2 regions of the Anoxynatronum sibiricum genome follow, and region 1 is predicted to be linked to the other one. Evidence: a T-box and tRNA genes for the amino acid it is inferred to sense, from the RefSeq annotation. Region 1 holds a T-box; the other holds one or more tRNA genes.
The links. A T-box is a leader RNA that pairs with one kind of tRNA and senses whether it is charged. The one in region 1 lies ahead of AAIG11_RS04750 (glycine--tRNA ligase), so its partner is inferred to be a tRNA-Gly.
Positions count from the first base shown of each region.

Region 2: it has a tRNA-Gly gene. The T-box ahead of AAIG11_RS04750 (glycine--tRNA ligase) is inferred to sense a tRNA for this amino acid. The anticodon was not compared.

Region 1 is NZ_JBCITM010000003.1:228,332-236,594, forward strand. It holds gene AAIG11_RS04735 (cytidine deaminase) at 1-306, shown strand, start outside; gene era (GTPase Era) at 296-1,186, shown strand; gene recO (DNA repair protein RecO) at 1,202-2,065, shown strand; T-box leader at 2,040-2,223, shown strand; gene AAIG11_RS04750 (glycine--tRNA ligase) at 2,327-3,715, shown strand; gene AAIG11_RS04755 (pyruvate, water dikinase regulatory protein) at 3,728-4,564, shown strand; gene ppdK (pyruvate, phosphate dikinase) at 4,623-7,244, shown strand; gene AAIG11_RS04765 (molybdopterin-dependent oxidoreductase) at 7,592-8,263, shown strand, end outside.
Region 2 is NZ_JBCITM010000001.1:135,596-143,858, reverse strand. It holds gene AAIG11_RS00635 (TRAP transporter large permease) at 1-446, shown strand, start outside; gene AAIG11_RS00630 (sodium:solute symporter family protein) at 566-2,065, opposite strand; gene AAIG11_RS00625 (hypothetical protein) at 2,117-2,332, opposite strand; gene AAIG11_RS00620 ((S)-benzoin forming benzil reductase) at 2,486-3,256, opposite strand; gene AAIG11_RS00615 (L-cysteine desulfidase family protein) at 3,298-4,569, opposite strand; tRNA gene AAIG11_RS00610 (tRNA-Gly) at 4,825-4,898, opposite strand; gene AAIG11_RS00605 (glycerate kinase type-2 family protein) at 5,107-6,432, opposite strand; gene larC2 (nickel pincer cofactor biosynthesis protein LarC2) at 6,429-6,869, opposite strand; gene larC (nickel pincer cofactor biosynthesis protein LarC) at 6,881-7,729, opposite strand; gene AAIG11_RS00590 (complex I subunit 5 family protein) at 7,847-8,263, opposite strand, start outside.

The DNA.
Region 1 (8,263 bases):
TGCAACGTGGAGTGCGCTTCCTATGGCGGCACGAATTGTGCAGAGCGCACAGCCATCTTTAAAGCAGTATCCGAAGGCGAGCGTCGCTTTAAGACCATCGCAGTGGTGGGGGATCCAAATGCTTACACTTTCCCCTGCGGTATTTGCAGGCAGGTAATGGTGGAATTTGGAAAGGAGCTGGAAATCATTGTTGCCAAAACACCGGAAGACTACCGGGTTTATACAATGAATGACATACTTCCCCATTCTTTTACACCCGATGACCTGGAAAACAGCGGGGAAGGAGTTCGTTCACATGACCTTTAAGTCAGGATTTGTAGCTGTGGTGGGTCGCCCCAACGTTGGGAAATCGACCCTTATGAATCGACTGGTCGGCGAAAAAGTCGCCATCATGTCTTCGAAACCCCAGACCACCCGCAACAGTATTCGAGGGGTACTGAATCGGCCCGGCAGCCAGATGGTACTGGTGGACACACCGGGGCTTCACCGCCCCAAAAACAAGCTGGGCGACTTTATGATGCAAAGTGCCATGAATACCCTGAATGATGTTGATGTCATTTTGTATTTGGTGGAACCGGAAAACGACATTGGTCCGGGAGACCGGTATATTATGGAGATGTTGGCAGAGATTAAAACACCGGTGATACTGGTGATTAATAAAATTGACCTTTCCAACGGCGAGCAGCTGGATCATTGCTACGGTCTTTATGAAACTACCGGTCGTTTTCAACGGATTATTCCCCTTTCGGCGACACTGGGAGTGAATCTGGAGCAGTTGTTGCGGGAACTGGAAGCACACCTTCCTGAAGGTCCCCGGTACTTCCCTGAAGATATGATCACAGATCAGCCGGAGCGGGTGATTATGGCGGAACTTATTCGTGAAAAAGTACTCCAGTATCTGGAGCAGGAAATACCCCATGGGGTGGCGGTAATGACGGAGCGCATGAGACTCAATGAAGAAAAACAGCTGATGGAAGTGCAGGCCACCATCTTCTGTGAAAAGAAATCCCACAAGGGGATGATCATTGGGAAAAATGGCCGCAAGTTAAAAGGAATCGGCAAAAGTGCCCGGGAGGATATGGAGCGTTTTCTGGGAGTGAAAGTGTATCTGGAGCTGTGGGTAAAAGTGAAAGAAGGCTGGCGTGATCAAGCGGCCTCTTTGCGGGACTTTGGTTACGACGAATAAAGGCGGCGGCCCTTGATGCTGATTAAAACGGAAGCATTTGTACTGAGAAGCCAAAAGTACAGAGAAGCAGACAGTCTTATCGTGCTTTTCAGTCGAAAGCTGGGAAAAATAAGTGCAGTTGCCAAAGGTTCGCGTCGTGCTAAAAGTCAAATGCTGGCGGGCATTCAGCCTTTTTGTCATTCTGATTTTCTGCTTTACCAGGGACGAAGCCTCTATACAGTTAACCAGGTGGAGGCAAAGCAGATTTTTTATCCCCTACGAGAAGATTATCAGCGGTTGATGGAAGCGGCTTACCTGGTGGAGCTGGTGGATACAGAAATCAACGAAGGGCAGCCGCATCCCCGTCTTTATTCTCTTTTTGGATCAGGACTGACCCTTCTCAGTCGAAACGAAACCGAACTGAACACCCTGGTAAGAGCCTTTGAGGTACATTACACCCGGGTTTGCGGCTATGCGCCACAAACGATGGCTTGTGTTGCCTGTGGCATCGTCACTTCAGAGCGATGGTCTTTTTCTGCGGCCCAGGGGGGGATTTTGTGTGGGAACTGCCGATACCAAGATCCCCAAGCCTCCCACATTTCTCCTACCTGCCTGAAACTGCTCAGATATCTTGGAACCAAACCACTTCAAGATGTGGTGCGTCTTAAAATCCATCAAAAGCTCAATGACGAGCTGCAACAGCTTATGCGGAGCTACCTGCTTTACCATATGGAACGCCACCAGTTCCGAAGTCAGAAGCTGCTTCAGCAACAGGGATTTCTTCCAGTCATCAAGGTCAGGGAGAAAGAAAACACCAGCACCACATTGACAGAAACAGGTAAATCTGGTACAGTCATTAAAACTGAATCTGGTGAAAACAGCGATGAGCAGAAGGAGTAATTTCTGTTACTTTCCAAAGCGAGCCGGGGCAGGTGGAAGCCTGGCGAAAGTCTGAAATGAAGGGCATCTGTGAGCTGAACTGATGAAAGTGGGTATCGCCTGAGTCGATATCAATCAGGGTGGAACCGCGGAAGACATATGATGCTTTCGTCCCTTATACAAGGGACAGGAGGCATTTTTTTATGCTACCATACTTCCTGAACTGAAAGAGATTGTCAAATGAACAGGTAAGAGAATGCAAATATGAGAGGAGTCGTTATGATGGCAGTGGAAAAGAGCATGGAAAAAGTGGTTGCGCTGGCAAAATCAAGGGGTTATATTTTTCCGGGGTCAGAAGTTTACGGAGGTCTTGCCAATACCTGGGACTACGGCCCGTTGGGTGTCGAATTCAAAAACAATGTGAAAAAGGCCTGGTGGAAAAAATTCATTCAGCAAAGCCCCCACAATGTGGGTCTTGACGCGGCTATCTTAATGAATCCAAAAACATGGGAGGCTTCCGGTCATGTGGGAGGTTTCAGCGACCCGTTGATGGACTGTAAAGCATGCAAATCCCGTTTTCGGGCAGATAAGCTGATTGAAGATTTTTTGGGAGATGAAGCCAGCGATGCTGCCGTGGATGGTTGGAGCACGGAGAAAATGTCGGTTTTCATTGAAGAAAATCAGATTGCCTGCCCCGAATGCAGTGCTCACAACTTCACAGGAATCCGGCAGTTTAATCTGATGTTTAAAACATTTCAGGGAGTTACTGAAGACAGCAGCACACAGATTTATCTGCGACCCGAAACAGCCCAGGGAATTTTCGTGAATTTCAAGAATGTGCAGCGATCTTCACGCAAAAAAGTTCCTTTTGGAATTGGCCAAATCGGTAAATCTTTCCGCAATGAAATTACACCGGGGAACTTCACGTTCCGAACCCGGGAGTTCGAACAGATGGAGTTGGAGTTTTTCTGCAAACCAGGAACAGACTTGGAGTGGTTTGATTACTGGTCCAACTTCTGCCATAACTGGCTCATCAGCCTGGGCCTGACTCCTGAAAATTTACGGCTGCGTGAACATGAAAAAGAAGAATTGTCTCATTACAGTGCTGCCACCACCGACATTGAATACCGGTTTCCCTTTGGATGGGGTGAGCTGTGGGGAATCGCCGATCGTACCGACTTTGACCTGAAACAGCATGCGGCCCATTCCGGGGTTGATTTCCACTATCAGGACCCAGTAACCAATGAAAAATACGTGCCTTACTGCATTGAACCATCTGTTGGGGCTGATCGAGTTGCGCTGGCCTTCCTGGTGGATGCTTACGATGAAGAACAGGTGGGTGAAAATGATACACGAGTGGTGTTGCGTTTACATCCGTTTCTGGCTCCCATCAAGGCGGCTGTGTTGCCCCTGGCAAAAAAGCTGGGTGATGATGCGATGAAAGTGTATGATTTGCTGTCAGAACATTTTATGATTGAATATGATGATGCCGGCAGTATCGGCAAACGCTATCGCCGTAATGATGAGGTGGGCACACCCTTCTGCATTACTTTTGACTTCGATTCGATGGAAGATGGGTGCGTGACAGTACGCCATCGTGATACAATGGAACAGGAAAGGGTATCTATAGACGAACTGGTTCACTATCTGGCCAAACGACTTGTTTTTTAAAGGAGGAGATCGATGAAAGTTCAGGAGCTTAAATTTTTTATAGTATCCGACTCTGTGGGAGAAACTGCAGAGCTGGTGGCCCGGGCTGCACTCAGTCAGTTTGATTTTAAAAACTATGAAATTAGGCGTTATTCTTTCATGTCTGAGCCGGAACAGCTCCTTGAAATGCTGACCGATGCACAACCTGAAAGTACCATTATCCTGTTCACCATGGTGGTGCCAGCCATGCGTGAGTTGTTGATGCGTGAAATCAAGGAGCGCAAGTTGCCAGCCATCGATCTTATGGCCGGCTTGATGGATGTACTGGAAGATCGACTATGCATGAAACCCAAGGGAGAAGCTGGGCTGATTCGCAAACTGGATGAACAGTATTTCCGGCGCATCGAGGCCATAGAGTTTGCTGTTAAATATGATGATGGGAAAGATCCCCGGGGGCTTAAAAAGGCCGATATTGTTCTTATTGGCATTTCTCGAACTTCTAAAACTCCTCTGAGCATGTACCTGGCACATCGAAACATCAAAGTGGCCAACGTGCCGCTGGTGCCGGAAGTGTCGCCGCCCAAAGAGCTTTTTGAAGTGAAACCCCAAAAAATCATTGGACTGACAACAGACCCCTACAAGCTGATAGAAATTAGAAAAGAACGAATTAAAGCATTGGGACTGCAGGATAATGCCAACTACGCCAGCATTCAGCGCATTATTGAAGAGTTGGAATATGCAGATGCCCTGATGCGCAAATTAGGCTGCCCTGTCATTGACGTTTCTGCCCGGGCAGTGGAAGAAAGTGCCAGTATCATTCTGGAAATCTGCCGGGAAATTGGCTATGAGGTTGGACTGCTGAAAGGTTAAGTGAAACACTCATCAGTTTCTTTTTGATGAAAACAATCTGCGGAGGTGACCATCTGTCATGAAACAATACGTGTATGCATTTCGTGAAGGATCTTCGGAAATGAAACCACTTCTGGGTGGCAAGGGCGCAAACCTGGCGGAAATGACCCGCATAGGGCTGCCGGTGCCCGGAGGCTTCACCATTACCACAGAAGCTTGTATTGAATATTATGAACAGGGGAACATGATATGGGATGACTTGAGGCAGCAGATCGGACAAAAGCTGAGCGAGATGGAAACTGAAATGGGACATCAACTGGGAGAAGTGAAAAACCCCTTGCTGGTTTCTGTTCGATCTGGCGCCGTTGTTTCAATGCCCGGCATGATGGACACCATCCTGAACCTGGGGTTGAATGATGAAACCGTTCAGGGGCTGGCAAACACCTCCGGCAATCAAAGGTTTGCTTTTGACAGTTACCGCCGGCTGATTCAAATGTTTGGTGATGTGGTACTGGAGATTCCTAAATACAAATTTGACAGTCTCTTGGAGAAAAAGAAAACTGAAAAAGGTGCCGCTTCCGATACAGACCTGGTGGCAGAAGATTTTATGGATTTGGTGGAAGCTTTTAAAAAAGTGGTTCAGAAGGAAACACGAAAACCTTTTCCCCAAGATCCTCAGGTTCAGCTCATGATGGCGGTGGAAGCAGTATTCAAATCATGGAACAATCCCCGTGCCCGTGTCTACCGGGAGCATAATGATATTTCTCATCACCTGGGAACGGCGGTCAACATACAGGTGATGGTTTTTGGAAACATGGGTAATGATTCCGGGACGGGTGTTGCCTTTACCCGAAATCCTTCAACAGGTGAAAACAAACTATATGGTGAGTTTCTGGTAAATGCCCAGGGTGAAGATGTGGTGGCAGGCATCAGAACACCAAAGGATATTGAAGAAATGAAGAACCTGCTGCCCGAAGCATACCAGCAGTTCAAAGAAGTGGCACAGCTCTTGGAAAAACACTATCGGGACATGCAGGACATTGAGTTCACCGTTAACCGGGGCAAACTGTTCATGTTGCAGACCCGTACCGGAAAGCGAACTGCCCAGGCCGCAATTCAGGTGGCGGTGGACATGGTTGAAGAAGGGTTGATCACTAAAGAAGAAGCTGTTCTGCGAATGAATCCCTCTGATCTGGACCAGCTGCTGCACCCCACCTTTGATGAAAAAGCACTGGAAGAGGCTGCTCTTATCACCAAAGGACTTCCAGCTTCTTCGGGAGCTGCCTGTGGAAAAATTTACTTTACCCCTGAAGAAGCGGTTAATGCGCATGCCAGAGGTGAAATCGTTATCCTGGTGCGCAATGAGACCTCGCCTGAAGATATTGAAGGAATGGTGGCATCTGCCGGTATACTCACGGCCAAGGGTGGCATGACATCACACGCAGCGGTGGTGGCCCGGGGCATGGGAAAATGTTGCGTGTCCGGTGCCGGCGAGTTGAACATTAGCGAACAGGAAAAAACTATGAAAATAGAAGCGATTTCGCTAACAGAAGGCGACTTCATTTCCCTTGATGGAAATACCGGTTGTGTATATCATGGCAAGATTGCAACCAGAGAAGCGCGGCTGGGGGGGCGTTTTGTGACCCTCATGGAATGGGCAGATGATCTTCGAAAGCTGAAAGTGCGCACCAATGCCGATACTCCGAGAGACTCGGCCAAGGCAGTTGAGTTTGGAGCGGAAGGCATAGGCCTTTGCCGCACCGAACACATGTTTTTTGAAGAGAACCGGATTGCAGTCATGCGCCGCATGATTCTTTCGAGAACTGAAGACGCACGCCGTAAAGCGCTGGCAGAGCTAATGCCCATGCAAAGAGACGATTTTGTCGCCATTTTCAAAGTGATGGGCGACAGACCTGTAACCATCAGACTTCTCGATCCCCCGCTTCATGAGTTTCTGCCCACGGCTGAAGCTGATATTCAACGTTTGGCTGGCGAACTGGATGTTTCGGTTTCTCAGTTGAAAGAAACTGTTCGTGAACTGGCAGAGGTGAATCCCATGTTGGGACATCGAGGCTGTCGATTGGCTGTCACTTATCCTGAAATCTATGAAATGCAGGTGCAGGCTATTATGGAAGCAGCCACACAACTGAAGCGGGAGGGACATCATGTTATACCAGAGATCATGATTCCTCTTATTGGCGAAATAAAAGAGCTTCAGTATGTGAAAGAGTTGGTGCTGAAAGTGATTCGCCAGGTGGGAAATGATACCGGCGAAACAGTACCCTATCTTATTGGCACCATGATTGAAATTCCACGAGCTGCTATCACTGCCGATGATATTGCCAAAGAAGCCGAATTTTTCTCCTTTGGCACCAATGATCTGACTCAGATGACCTATGGTTTTTCCAGAGACGATGCCGGCAAATTCATCAAAGAATACCGGGATAAAGGCATTCTGGAAAAAGACCCCTTCCAGCAGATTGACCGGCGCGGTGTGGGAGAATTGATGAAAACCGCTGTCAAACTGGGGCTTGAAAGTCGTAGCGACCTAAAGCTAGGTATTTGCGGCGAACATGGCGGTGATCCCAGTTCTGTTGAATTCTGCCACTTGCTGGGACTTGATTATGTTTCGTGCTCCCCCTTCAGGGTTCCCATTGCCCGACTGGCTGCGGCTCAGGCGGCCATTCGGTATCCTTCATGAGTAGTTGTCTCAACTGAATATAAGAACAACACAAAACACTGCAAGCCAATGCTTGCAGTGTTTTGATTTTACTGACAAATCGTGTTGCACATTATATAGAAGTGATTAGCAATTTAAACAAGTATAGAGCAAAAAACTATTCCTTGATGAAGAGAAGAGAATAAAATCATAGATACAGATAGACAAAGGTCGATGTTATAGGTATAATTGAATAAATAAATTCAATTGTTGATAAATAGCATGAACGCAGAACTACATAGAATGGTCAGCTACACGAATAGAAAGAAAGGAAGCTTTCGGCTAAGAAATGATAGTTTTATCACAATATTAACAGGAGGGTGGGTTCCATGAACATCACAAGAAGAAGATTTGTGCAGGGAGCTGTGGCAGCAGGTACTGCAGCCTTTTTCTGGCAGGCAGGATGTAATGCGCGCCTGGAAACACTGGAGGAAACAGATGCGGTGGTTGAAATGCCACAAGAAGTACAGGGTCTGGCAGCAGGTGAATGGGTTCCAAGTGGCTGTTTGGGATGTACTTCCTGGTGTGCCAAGGAAGTCTTTGTGGTGGATGGCAGAGCCATTAAAATCAGGGCGAATGCCGGTTCTAAAGTTCATGGTGGAAACGATTGCCCGCGTGCACACCTTGCCATCCAGCAGGTGTATGACCCCGATCGTATCAAACAACCCATGAAACGCACCAACCCGCGAAAAGGACTTGATGAAGATCCGCAGTTTGTACCCATTTCATGGGATGAAGCCATGGATATGCTGGCAGACAAAGTGATGGAGCTGCGTGAGAATGATGAGACTCATAAATTTGTTTTATTTCGTGGGCGTTATACCAATATCAACGATCTATTTTACAGCAGTCTGCCAAAGATTATCGGATCACCCAACAATATATCCCATAGCTCCATTTGTGCAGAAGCCGAAAAATTTGGCCCTTACTACACTCAGGGATATTGGAACTACAGGGATTACGATGTAGCTAATACCAGATATATGATCTGCTGGGGAGTG
Region 2 (8,263 bases), on a different contig from region 1:
TACTTTCTGTTATGGTGCTCAGCCGGCTTTATATCATGGAAAATGTGCCTCAACAACTGATGGCGCTTTTCTCAGCCGTATCAGACAATCCCATTGTCATTCTGCTGATGCTGAATGTGTTTATGGTACTAATTGGAATGCTTATGGATGATATCAGCGCCATCCTTCTATGTACACCCATCCTGTTACCCATTGTCACTCAGTTGGGTGTCACCCCTGTACAGTTCGCTGCCATCATCGGGGTCAACCTGGGAATGGGCTGCATCACACCACCCTGTGCTCCCTTCCTGTATCTGGCCGGCCGCATTGGCGGAGCACCTGTGAATGAGATGCTTAAAACCACTTTTGCGCTGATTTTCTTTGCCTGGATTCCCACCCTCCTGTTGGCCACCTTTGTCCCCGGTTTTTCGCTTTGGCTTCCCCGGCTGGTGCTGGGTATTCAATAATCCGGGCATTCACTACTTCTTTATTTCGCATATTGTCACACGCCAACCGATTTCAAAAAAACCCAAAAGCCCTGTTGGTATTACAGGTACTTTTGGGTTTAACCGTTCATCCCGCTGTGTCAGCGTTCTGACGAGAATGACGATATTTTTCGAAATGCTTCCATCTGTTGTTCGAATTTTCCAATGATCTCATGGCTCCGGGAAGGGGTCTGGCTGCTGACCGCCACAAAAAGACCTGCATTGACCAAAAGAGCCACAATGCCTGCATACACAATTTCAAAGGAAGGGTCAAAGCGCATGACGACCATGGCACTGATCAGTACCACCATGCCGCCCAGGAGTCCTGTAATGGCACCCTGAGCAGTTGAACGCCTCCAAAACAAGGCGCCACACAAAGGAATCAAAATCTGGGCAGTGCCGCTCAAGGCAATTAATCCAATGTTAATCAACAATCCAGGGATATAAATCAGCATTAAATAAGTGAACGCCGAAAAAAGGACAACGGCAACTCTGCCCACCAGAAGAAGCCGCTTATTGGACAGGCTGCGATTAATATACTTTTGGTGAATATCGATGGTATAGACAGAAGAAATGGAATGGATCTGAGAATTGGAAGTGGACATGGCTGCCGCCGCTCCTCCTGTCAAGGCTAATGACATGAAGGCATAGGGGGCATGGCGATACAGCAGCACCGGCAGTATTATATCAGGATTTTCAATGCCCGGTTCCAGCAAAATTCCCGCATAACCGGTGAGCATTGGAAAAATATTGATAATTGACACCATCCCCAGGAGCAATGGCATTAAATCAAATATGCGGGGGTTACGCACCGCATATAAGCGTGTCCATAAATGAGGACCCATCAACGCTCCCACGGGGACGACAATGAACATGGCCAGCCACAGCGGTGCTCCGGCATTACCCGTTGGCCCTGGCAGTGTTAGAATTTCAGGCTTTGTTCGCTGCAACTCCGCAAAAAGAAAATGCATGCCACCCACACGGTTCACCAAATAAAGTCCTGAAGAAGCCAGTCCAAAGAGAATTAAAATGCCATAAAAAATATCAGCCCAAGCCACGGCCCGTAAACCACCCGTCCACACATAGATAATGATGACGATGAGAAAAAGCAGTCCCGCCAGCTCCCAGGGGATCAACTCATTGGAAGCTACCTGAATCAGATAGGCACCACCCGCCAACTGAATCTGAAGGTATGGCAACGTAAAAACCAGCAGAATCACCGCCACCAGATCCGCCAGCCGATCCGACTGGTATTGGTCGCGAAAAAAATCTGCCGCCGTTATATACCCATTCATCTTTCCAAAAAACCAGATGCGTTTTCCTAGAACAAAGAATAAGAGACCAAATAAAAAATCCCACCCGATGGTTGTCCAGTAAACAGGACCTTTCAGGTAAAAAGACGCACTCGATCCCAGAAAGGCAAAGGCACTCATCCATGTGGCCATCACTGTAAAAAAGACCGACAACGATGACATGTTGCGGCTCTGGATAAAAAAGTCCTCCGGCGTACCCAGTTCCCGTTCTCCTGCACGGGTTCCAATGTAAAGAGGAATGAACATATAAGTTCCAATAATCAGTAATGGAAGCACGTGTTGATCCATGGTTGTTTTATCACCCCGCTTTAATCACCCGGCTGTCAGCTCATCCTGTGACTATTTTCCCCAGTTGATCCTGTAGGCAATCCACAGCACCACACAAAGGTACGCCCATACCAAAAGAACAAACCCATACAAAAAGGGCATTCCAAGAAAAGAAGGTTCAATGCGGTTAATGAACAGAATGCCGGGAAATTCTATGGCAGCTATTCCAAGAATAATCAGACCCCACAGTATTTTCCCGGATTTGGTCCCTGTTTTTCTTCTTCCCATGGAACCAGCCTCCTCAGCTTCAACCATCAGCTCAATTGATATTCATTCTGCTCGTCCCATTATACCATAGAATTTTCTGAATTTGTCAGATGGTTTTGCGCACCACCAACAAAAAGGGGGAGCTTCAACAAAGCCTCCCCTTTTTGCTATGGGCTATTGATTTTCCAGCAAATCTTTCACATCCACAAATTCACCGTTGGGGAAATTATCAGCAAAAATCAGTGATACCAGTGCTTCTGCCACCACTTTGGCCGGGCGCAGCACACCGTCTGTCTTGAACTTTACAAAATCGGCCAGCGGCTTAAAATCCACTTCCTTTGAACTTCGAATGGTCACCTGCATGTCGGTGTCCATCACTCCTGGTGAAAAAGCCGCCAACTGAGCGCCATTTTTTTCATCCTTTTCTTCTTCTGCCGCACAACCGGTAAACAGGTTCACCCCCGCCTTTGCGGCGCAGTAGGCACTCCAGCCGTAAATGGCGCGCTTGGAAGCTCCCGAGGTAACGGTCACCACCCGTTTTGGCGCTGCCAGTTCCCGGGACAACCGGAGGAACGCTGCCGTCAACGCCATGGGCGCCGCCAGATTGACATGCAGATTTGTCAGGATCTCCCCGGCATTATACTTTGACAAGGGAGCAACAGGTTCCACCATTCCTGCATTGTTCACCAGATACAGTCCCGTTGCTTTTGAAAAGTCAACCATCTCAAAGAGCTGCACCATCAACGACTCCAACATTTCCACTTCTGCAAGATCCGCCTGAATCACATTCATGGAGATTCCCAGTTTCGCCGCCTGATCAGCCAACGCCTGGTTGGCGGTACGTGCCACACACAGCAGATGAACTGTTTCTCCCTGTTCCATCAACACTTCTGCCAATGCACTCCCCAACCCCTTGGAGGCACCTGTGATGATCACATATTTCATTTTAGTCACGCTCCTTTTCTGACAGCGAAGTTCACCATATGCTAGTCTTCCATCATGATTTTCAGCACTTCCACATCTGTTTCCCGCATGCCTTCACGGCCCAATCTTCCCACTGCCGTAATGGTTTTCTCCACATTGTTTTTCACAATCCCTGCACCCTGCTCAAAAACAATATTTTTCATGGCCAGATGGTGAGCCATCATGGCCGCATCCACACTGGATGCAATTTTGGCGGCACAGGATGATTTGGCTCCATCACAGACAATGCCGGAAACATTGGCCAGGGTGTTAATGATGGTCATTTCAATATTCTCCAGGCGACCACTTTCAAGATAGGTGACGGCTGCACCACTGCCACAGGCGGCACTCACAGCTCCACAATAAGCAGAAAGCCGGCCAATGCCTGTTTTTTGATGAACGGTGATGAGGTTCGCCAGAGCCAGGGCCCGGTACAACCGGTCTTGACTGATTCCCTTGTCAGTGGCATAAACAATCACCGGCAGAGAAGTGGTCATACCCTGATTGCCGCTTCCCGAGTTGGTCATCACAGGAAAGCTGCAACCGTTCATACGGGCATCTGAACCTGCAGCGGCATAGGCACGCATTTTGGTGATTACATCATCGCCGTAGCATTCCAGCAACATTTTCCCAATACCGGCACCATACGCTTCGGCAAGACCTTCTTCCGCAATATCAAGGTTAAAGGCAATTTGACGATCCAGCAGTTCCCGGACGTCTTCCAACCGGACTTCATTGGCAAAATCCAGTATATTGGCAACGTTAAGCCGGCTTCTGTCAGAAAGAACCGAATTGAAGTCATTCATGTCTGTTTCCTGTCGATAAACCACCTGACCGTTGTGAAGAATTTCATGAATGTTGGTATGGGCATGAATGATTTCCACCGACGCTTCATCTTCACCATGAGACACCTGCACCTTTAAATGCAGATTGGCCGCAGAATCCATTAACTCCACCCGGCACATAGATGTTTCCAGAGAAGCATGAATCTGTTTGAGATCTTCTGCTTTAAGGGATTCCAGTACTTCCATCTCCCTTGAGGCATCACCCATCAATCCGGCAAGGGCACTGGCTTCAATGCCCTTCAGCCCGCCGGTGTTGGGAACTGTGACCGCTTTGGCATTTTTGATGATATTTCGGCTGCAGGCAACCACCATGTGCTGCGGGTACACTCCCAATACTTCCCGTGCCTTTGCTGCCGCATAGGCAATGGCAATGGGTTCGGTGCACCCCAGTGCCGGAATTAATTCTTCCTTCAATATTTCCAGATACAGCTGGTATTGCTGCTGGTCCATGAAGCCATCTCCTCTATCACAGTTTATCTCGGTCATGATGGTGTGATTTATATTTTCTCTCATCATACTATTTTGATCTATTTTCATCAAGTACCATCAATGAATCACTCCATCGTCGATGCACATGCAATCACCTGCTATCCGTGTGACGAGAAGAAAAATGAACAGCTGCAGCTGACATGCCCTGTCATATAAATAAAAAAAGTGCTTTCCAGATGGAATGCACCGATATCCTGCTTATTTTAATTGACTGATTGGAGCGGGTGAAGGGAATCGAACCCTCGTAACCAGCTTGGGAAGCTGGGGCTCTGCCATTGAGCTACACCCGCAGTTTGCCTCAGATGATTATATCATCAATACTAATTAAGCGAAACCATCCAGTTACTTTTCTTATGACGTGTACATTTTTCCCGTCAGCTTTCCGTTTACTCTCTAACAGGAATCGTGATTTAGGTTGCACCTTTCAGGCTACAGATGTATTTTACACGTTTATTGTTCTTTTTAAGGAATCATTTTTATCATTTTGTGCTTTTTTTGTCAGTGATCCGTTGAAATCAGTGGCTTGACTAACACCACCGCCACATCGTTCACATTGGTGCCTGTGGGGCCGGTGATCACCAGGTCGCCAGATGCCTTCAAGGCATGGTAGGCATCGTTGCACTTCAGTGCACTTTCCGGGTCATTTCCGGCAGCTCTCATGCGGCAGGCACTATCACCATCCACCATTCCACCAGCAGCATCAGTGGGGCCATCGGTACCGTCAGAACCTACGGAAAACAGCACCACATTGGCCAACCCTTCCATACCCAACGCAGCCGCCAGAGCCAACTCCTGATTTCTGCCGCCTTTCCCATTGCCGGTAAGGTGAACCACGGTTTCACCGCCCATAATGAGGGCGCAGGGAAGTTTCGTCCGATAACCACCTGCTTGATTATTCTGGTGTTCTGCCAGTTCCCGGGCCATTGCTGCCATCACCCTGCCCGCCTCCCTGGCTTCACAGTCCAGGGTGGTGGTAAGAATCTGGGGTTCGTAGCCTCTTTGCAGGCAGGCCTCGGCGACAGCAGTACACAAACCCGCAACGTTACCGGCAATGATGGTCTCACAGCGGGTGGTAATGGCGGGGGTTTCCATGACCAGTGCCTGGCGCACTGATTCATTTATCTGTAAATCATACCGGTGAATGATGGCCAGCGCTTCCTGAGTGGTGGATGAATCAGGATGAGCAGGACCGGAAGCGATGACATCCAGTCGGTCTCCCAGCACATCTGAAAGAACGATGGCCAGGATTGGGGCCGCAGCGCAGGCAGCAGCAAAGCGTCCGCCTTTGACGGCTGAAAGACGTTTGCGGATGGTATTTATTTCACCAATGGAGGCACCACTGGCCAACAGCTGTTCGGTGATCATCTGAATGTCTTTCAACGTGACACCTGCTGCCGGCATTTCAAAAAGAGCAGAACCGCCTCCTGAAATCAGCAGCAGCACCTGATCTTCAGCAGTGAGTTCACTGACTATTTCGAGGGCGGCAGCAGCACCTCTCACAGCATTTTCATCGGGAACTGGATGCCCTGCCTCAATGATTCGAAAGCTCGTCAGCGGTCCCTTAGAATGACCGTGCTTGGTGACCACCAATCCCCGTTTCAGTTGATCACCCAGGATTTCTTTTGCTGCATGAGCCATTGACCAGGCGGCTTTTCCCAGGGATATCACCACAGGATTGCCTGTCAACTGACGGTGTTGCAATGCTTTTTTCACAGCCTCTTCCGGCAGAACCGCCTGAATGGATGTCGTGATGATGTCATGAGCGTCTTGCTTCATGCCTGTTAGTGATCCTTTTTGACCGGCCGCCTGATCTGCTGTTTTCATTCCGTCATCTCTCCTTCAATGTCAGTACGCGTCAGTGCCGATTGGTAAACGGTCTGTAAACTAACGCCCGCTCTTAGAGCTGCTTGCCGGCAGTCTTCATATTCCGGCGATGCTTTCACCACACCTTGCCAGTGAGCCCGTTTCACCCGCACCGGCCCAAAAGGGGTATGAACCTTTCGAAGTTCCCTTGTCATGACAGCGCGTCTGGCTTCTGTGATACGCACGCCCAGGGTGGTGGTTTCCCGAAAGATAATTTCAAGGAGCTTTTTTTCATCTGATCGGTTACAGATCACTTCCAGTTTGACTCCCGGTCGATTCTTTTTCATATAAAGGGGGATAAAAGAAACATCCAGCGCCCCGGCATCCAGCAGCTGTTCCATGGCGAACCCCAGGATTTCCCCCGTGGAGTCGTCTAAACTGGCATGAATCACCGTCACCTGATGAGACGTTAATGCGCTGGGGTCATCACTGTCTTTTTTTTTTCGCCTACTACCATGCGCAGCATGTTGGGAATTTCAAGGTCACGGGTACCCGCCCCGTAGCCGATGGCGGTAACTTCCATTGCAGGCAGCGGGCCGTATCCATCTGCCATGCCGGCGGCGATGGCGGCTCCGGTGGGTGTTACCAGCTCACGGGGGATCCCTGTGTTGTAAAAGGGCATTTGGTGATTTTGAATAATCTGCAGGGTGGCCGGCACAGGCACAGGCATCAGCCCGTGCTGGCACTTCACAAAGCCGGTGCCGGTATGCAGGGGCGACACCACCACCTGGTCCACCTTCAAGTGACACAGACAGATGGCCGCTCCCACAATATCCACGATGGAGTCCACTGCCCCCACTTCATGAAAATGAACTTCTTCAATGGGTTTGCCATGCACCGTTGCCTCTGCTTCCGCCACAATGCGGAACATTTTTTTGCTGAGAACTTTCACCGGCTCTTCCAGGCCACTTTCGTTAATGATGGTTTCCACTGCCGCCAGGTTCACATGGTGATGCTCATGAGCTGTTTCGTCATGATGATGACCGTGGTGATGGTGATGCTCATGGGCATGGCTTTCCTCCTGGTGATGGTGGTGCTCCCCGTGATGATAGCTTTCTGCGCCTGTCAGTTTTACATTCACCTTAGTCCCCTGTATTCCCTGCTTTTCAGCTGGTGTCACCTCTAAACGGTAACCGTCAACCGTCAGCTGTGACAGTCCCTCCCGCAGCAACTGTTCCTCCACACCCAGGTCAATAAAAGCCCCCAGCGTCATGTCCCCGCTGATACCTGCAAAACAGTCAAGATATAATATTCTCAATGAAATCATGCTCCTTTTCAGTTGATTGACACGTGAATCGATATATTGTTGATCCGGATATCTGCCCTTGGTTTTCGTCCAGTCTCATTGTACCACAAACCAACACGTCAGCGGTCGTTACCTGGCCCAGATCTGAAATACTGTCAGCAACACCATCATCACGAAAAGCGTCACTGCATAAATCAGGGCATCTCCAAAAATAAGGGGGGATTCATATCGCTTCACGCAGAAAGTGGAAAACCGCTGGCAAAAACTGAGCACAGGGTGCAAAATCACCTGTTCGGCCGATACCCAGCGAGGCAGTTCCAGGGCAAAAAGCTGAAAACGCCGACCTACAATAAACAAAAGAAATCCGGCAGCAAAAACAGGAATGGTTCCCAAAAGATCTTTGCCATTCCAAAAATTGAGTCCAGTGAGCTGAATTTCCACCAGCGCCGGCACCCGGGAAACCCACATGGCTGCCGGCGCCATCAAATGCCTGACCCAGAAAGTTGGAAACAAGCCTGCGAAGACCATGATCACTGCCAGACAGGT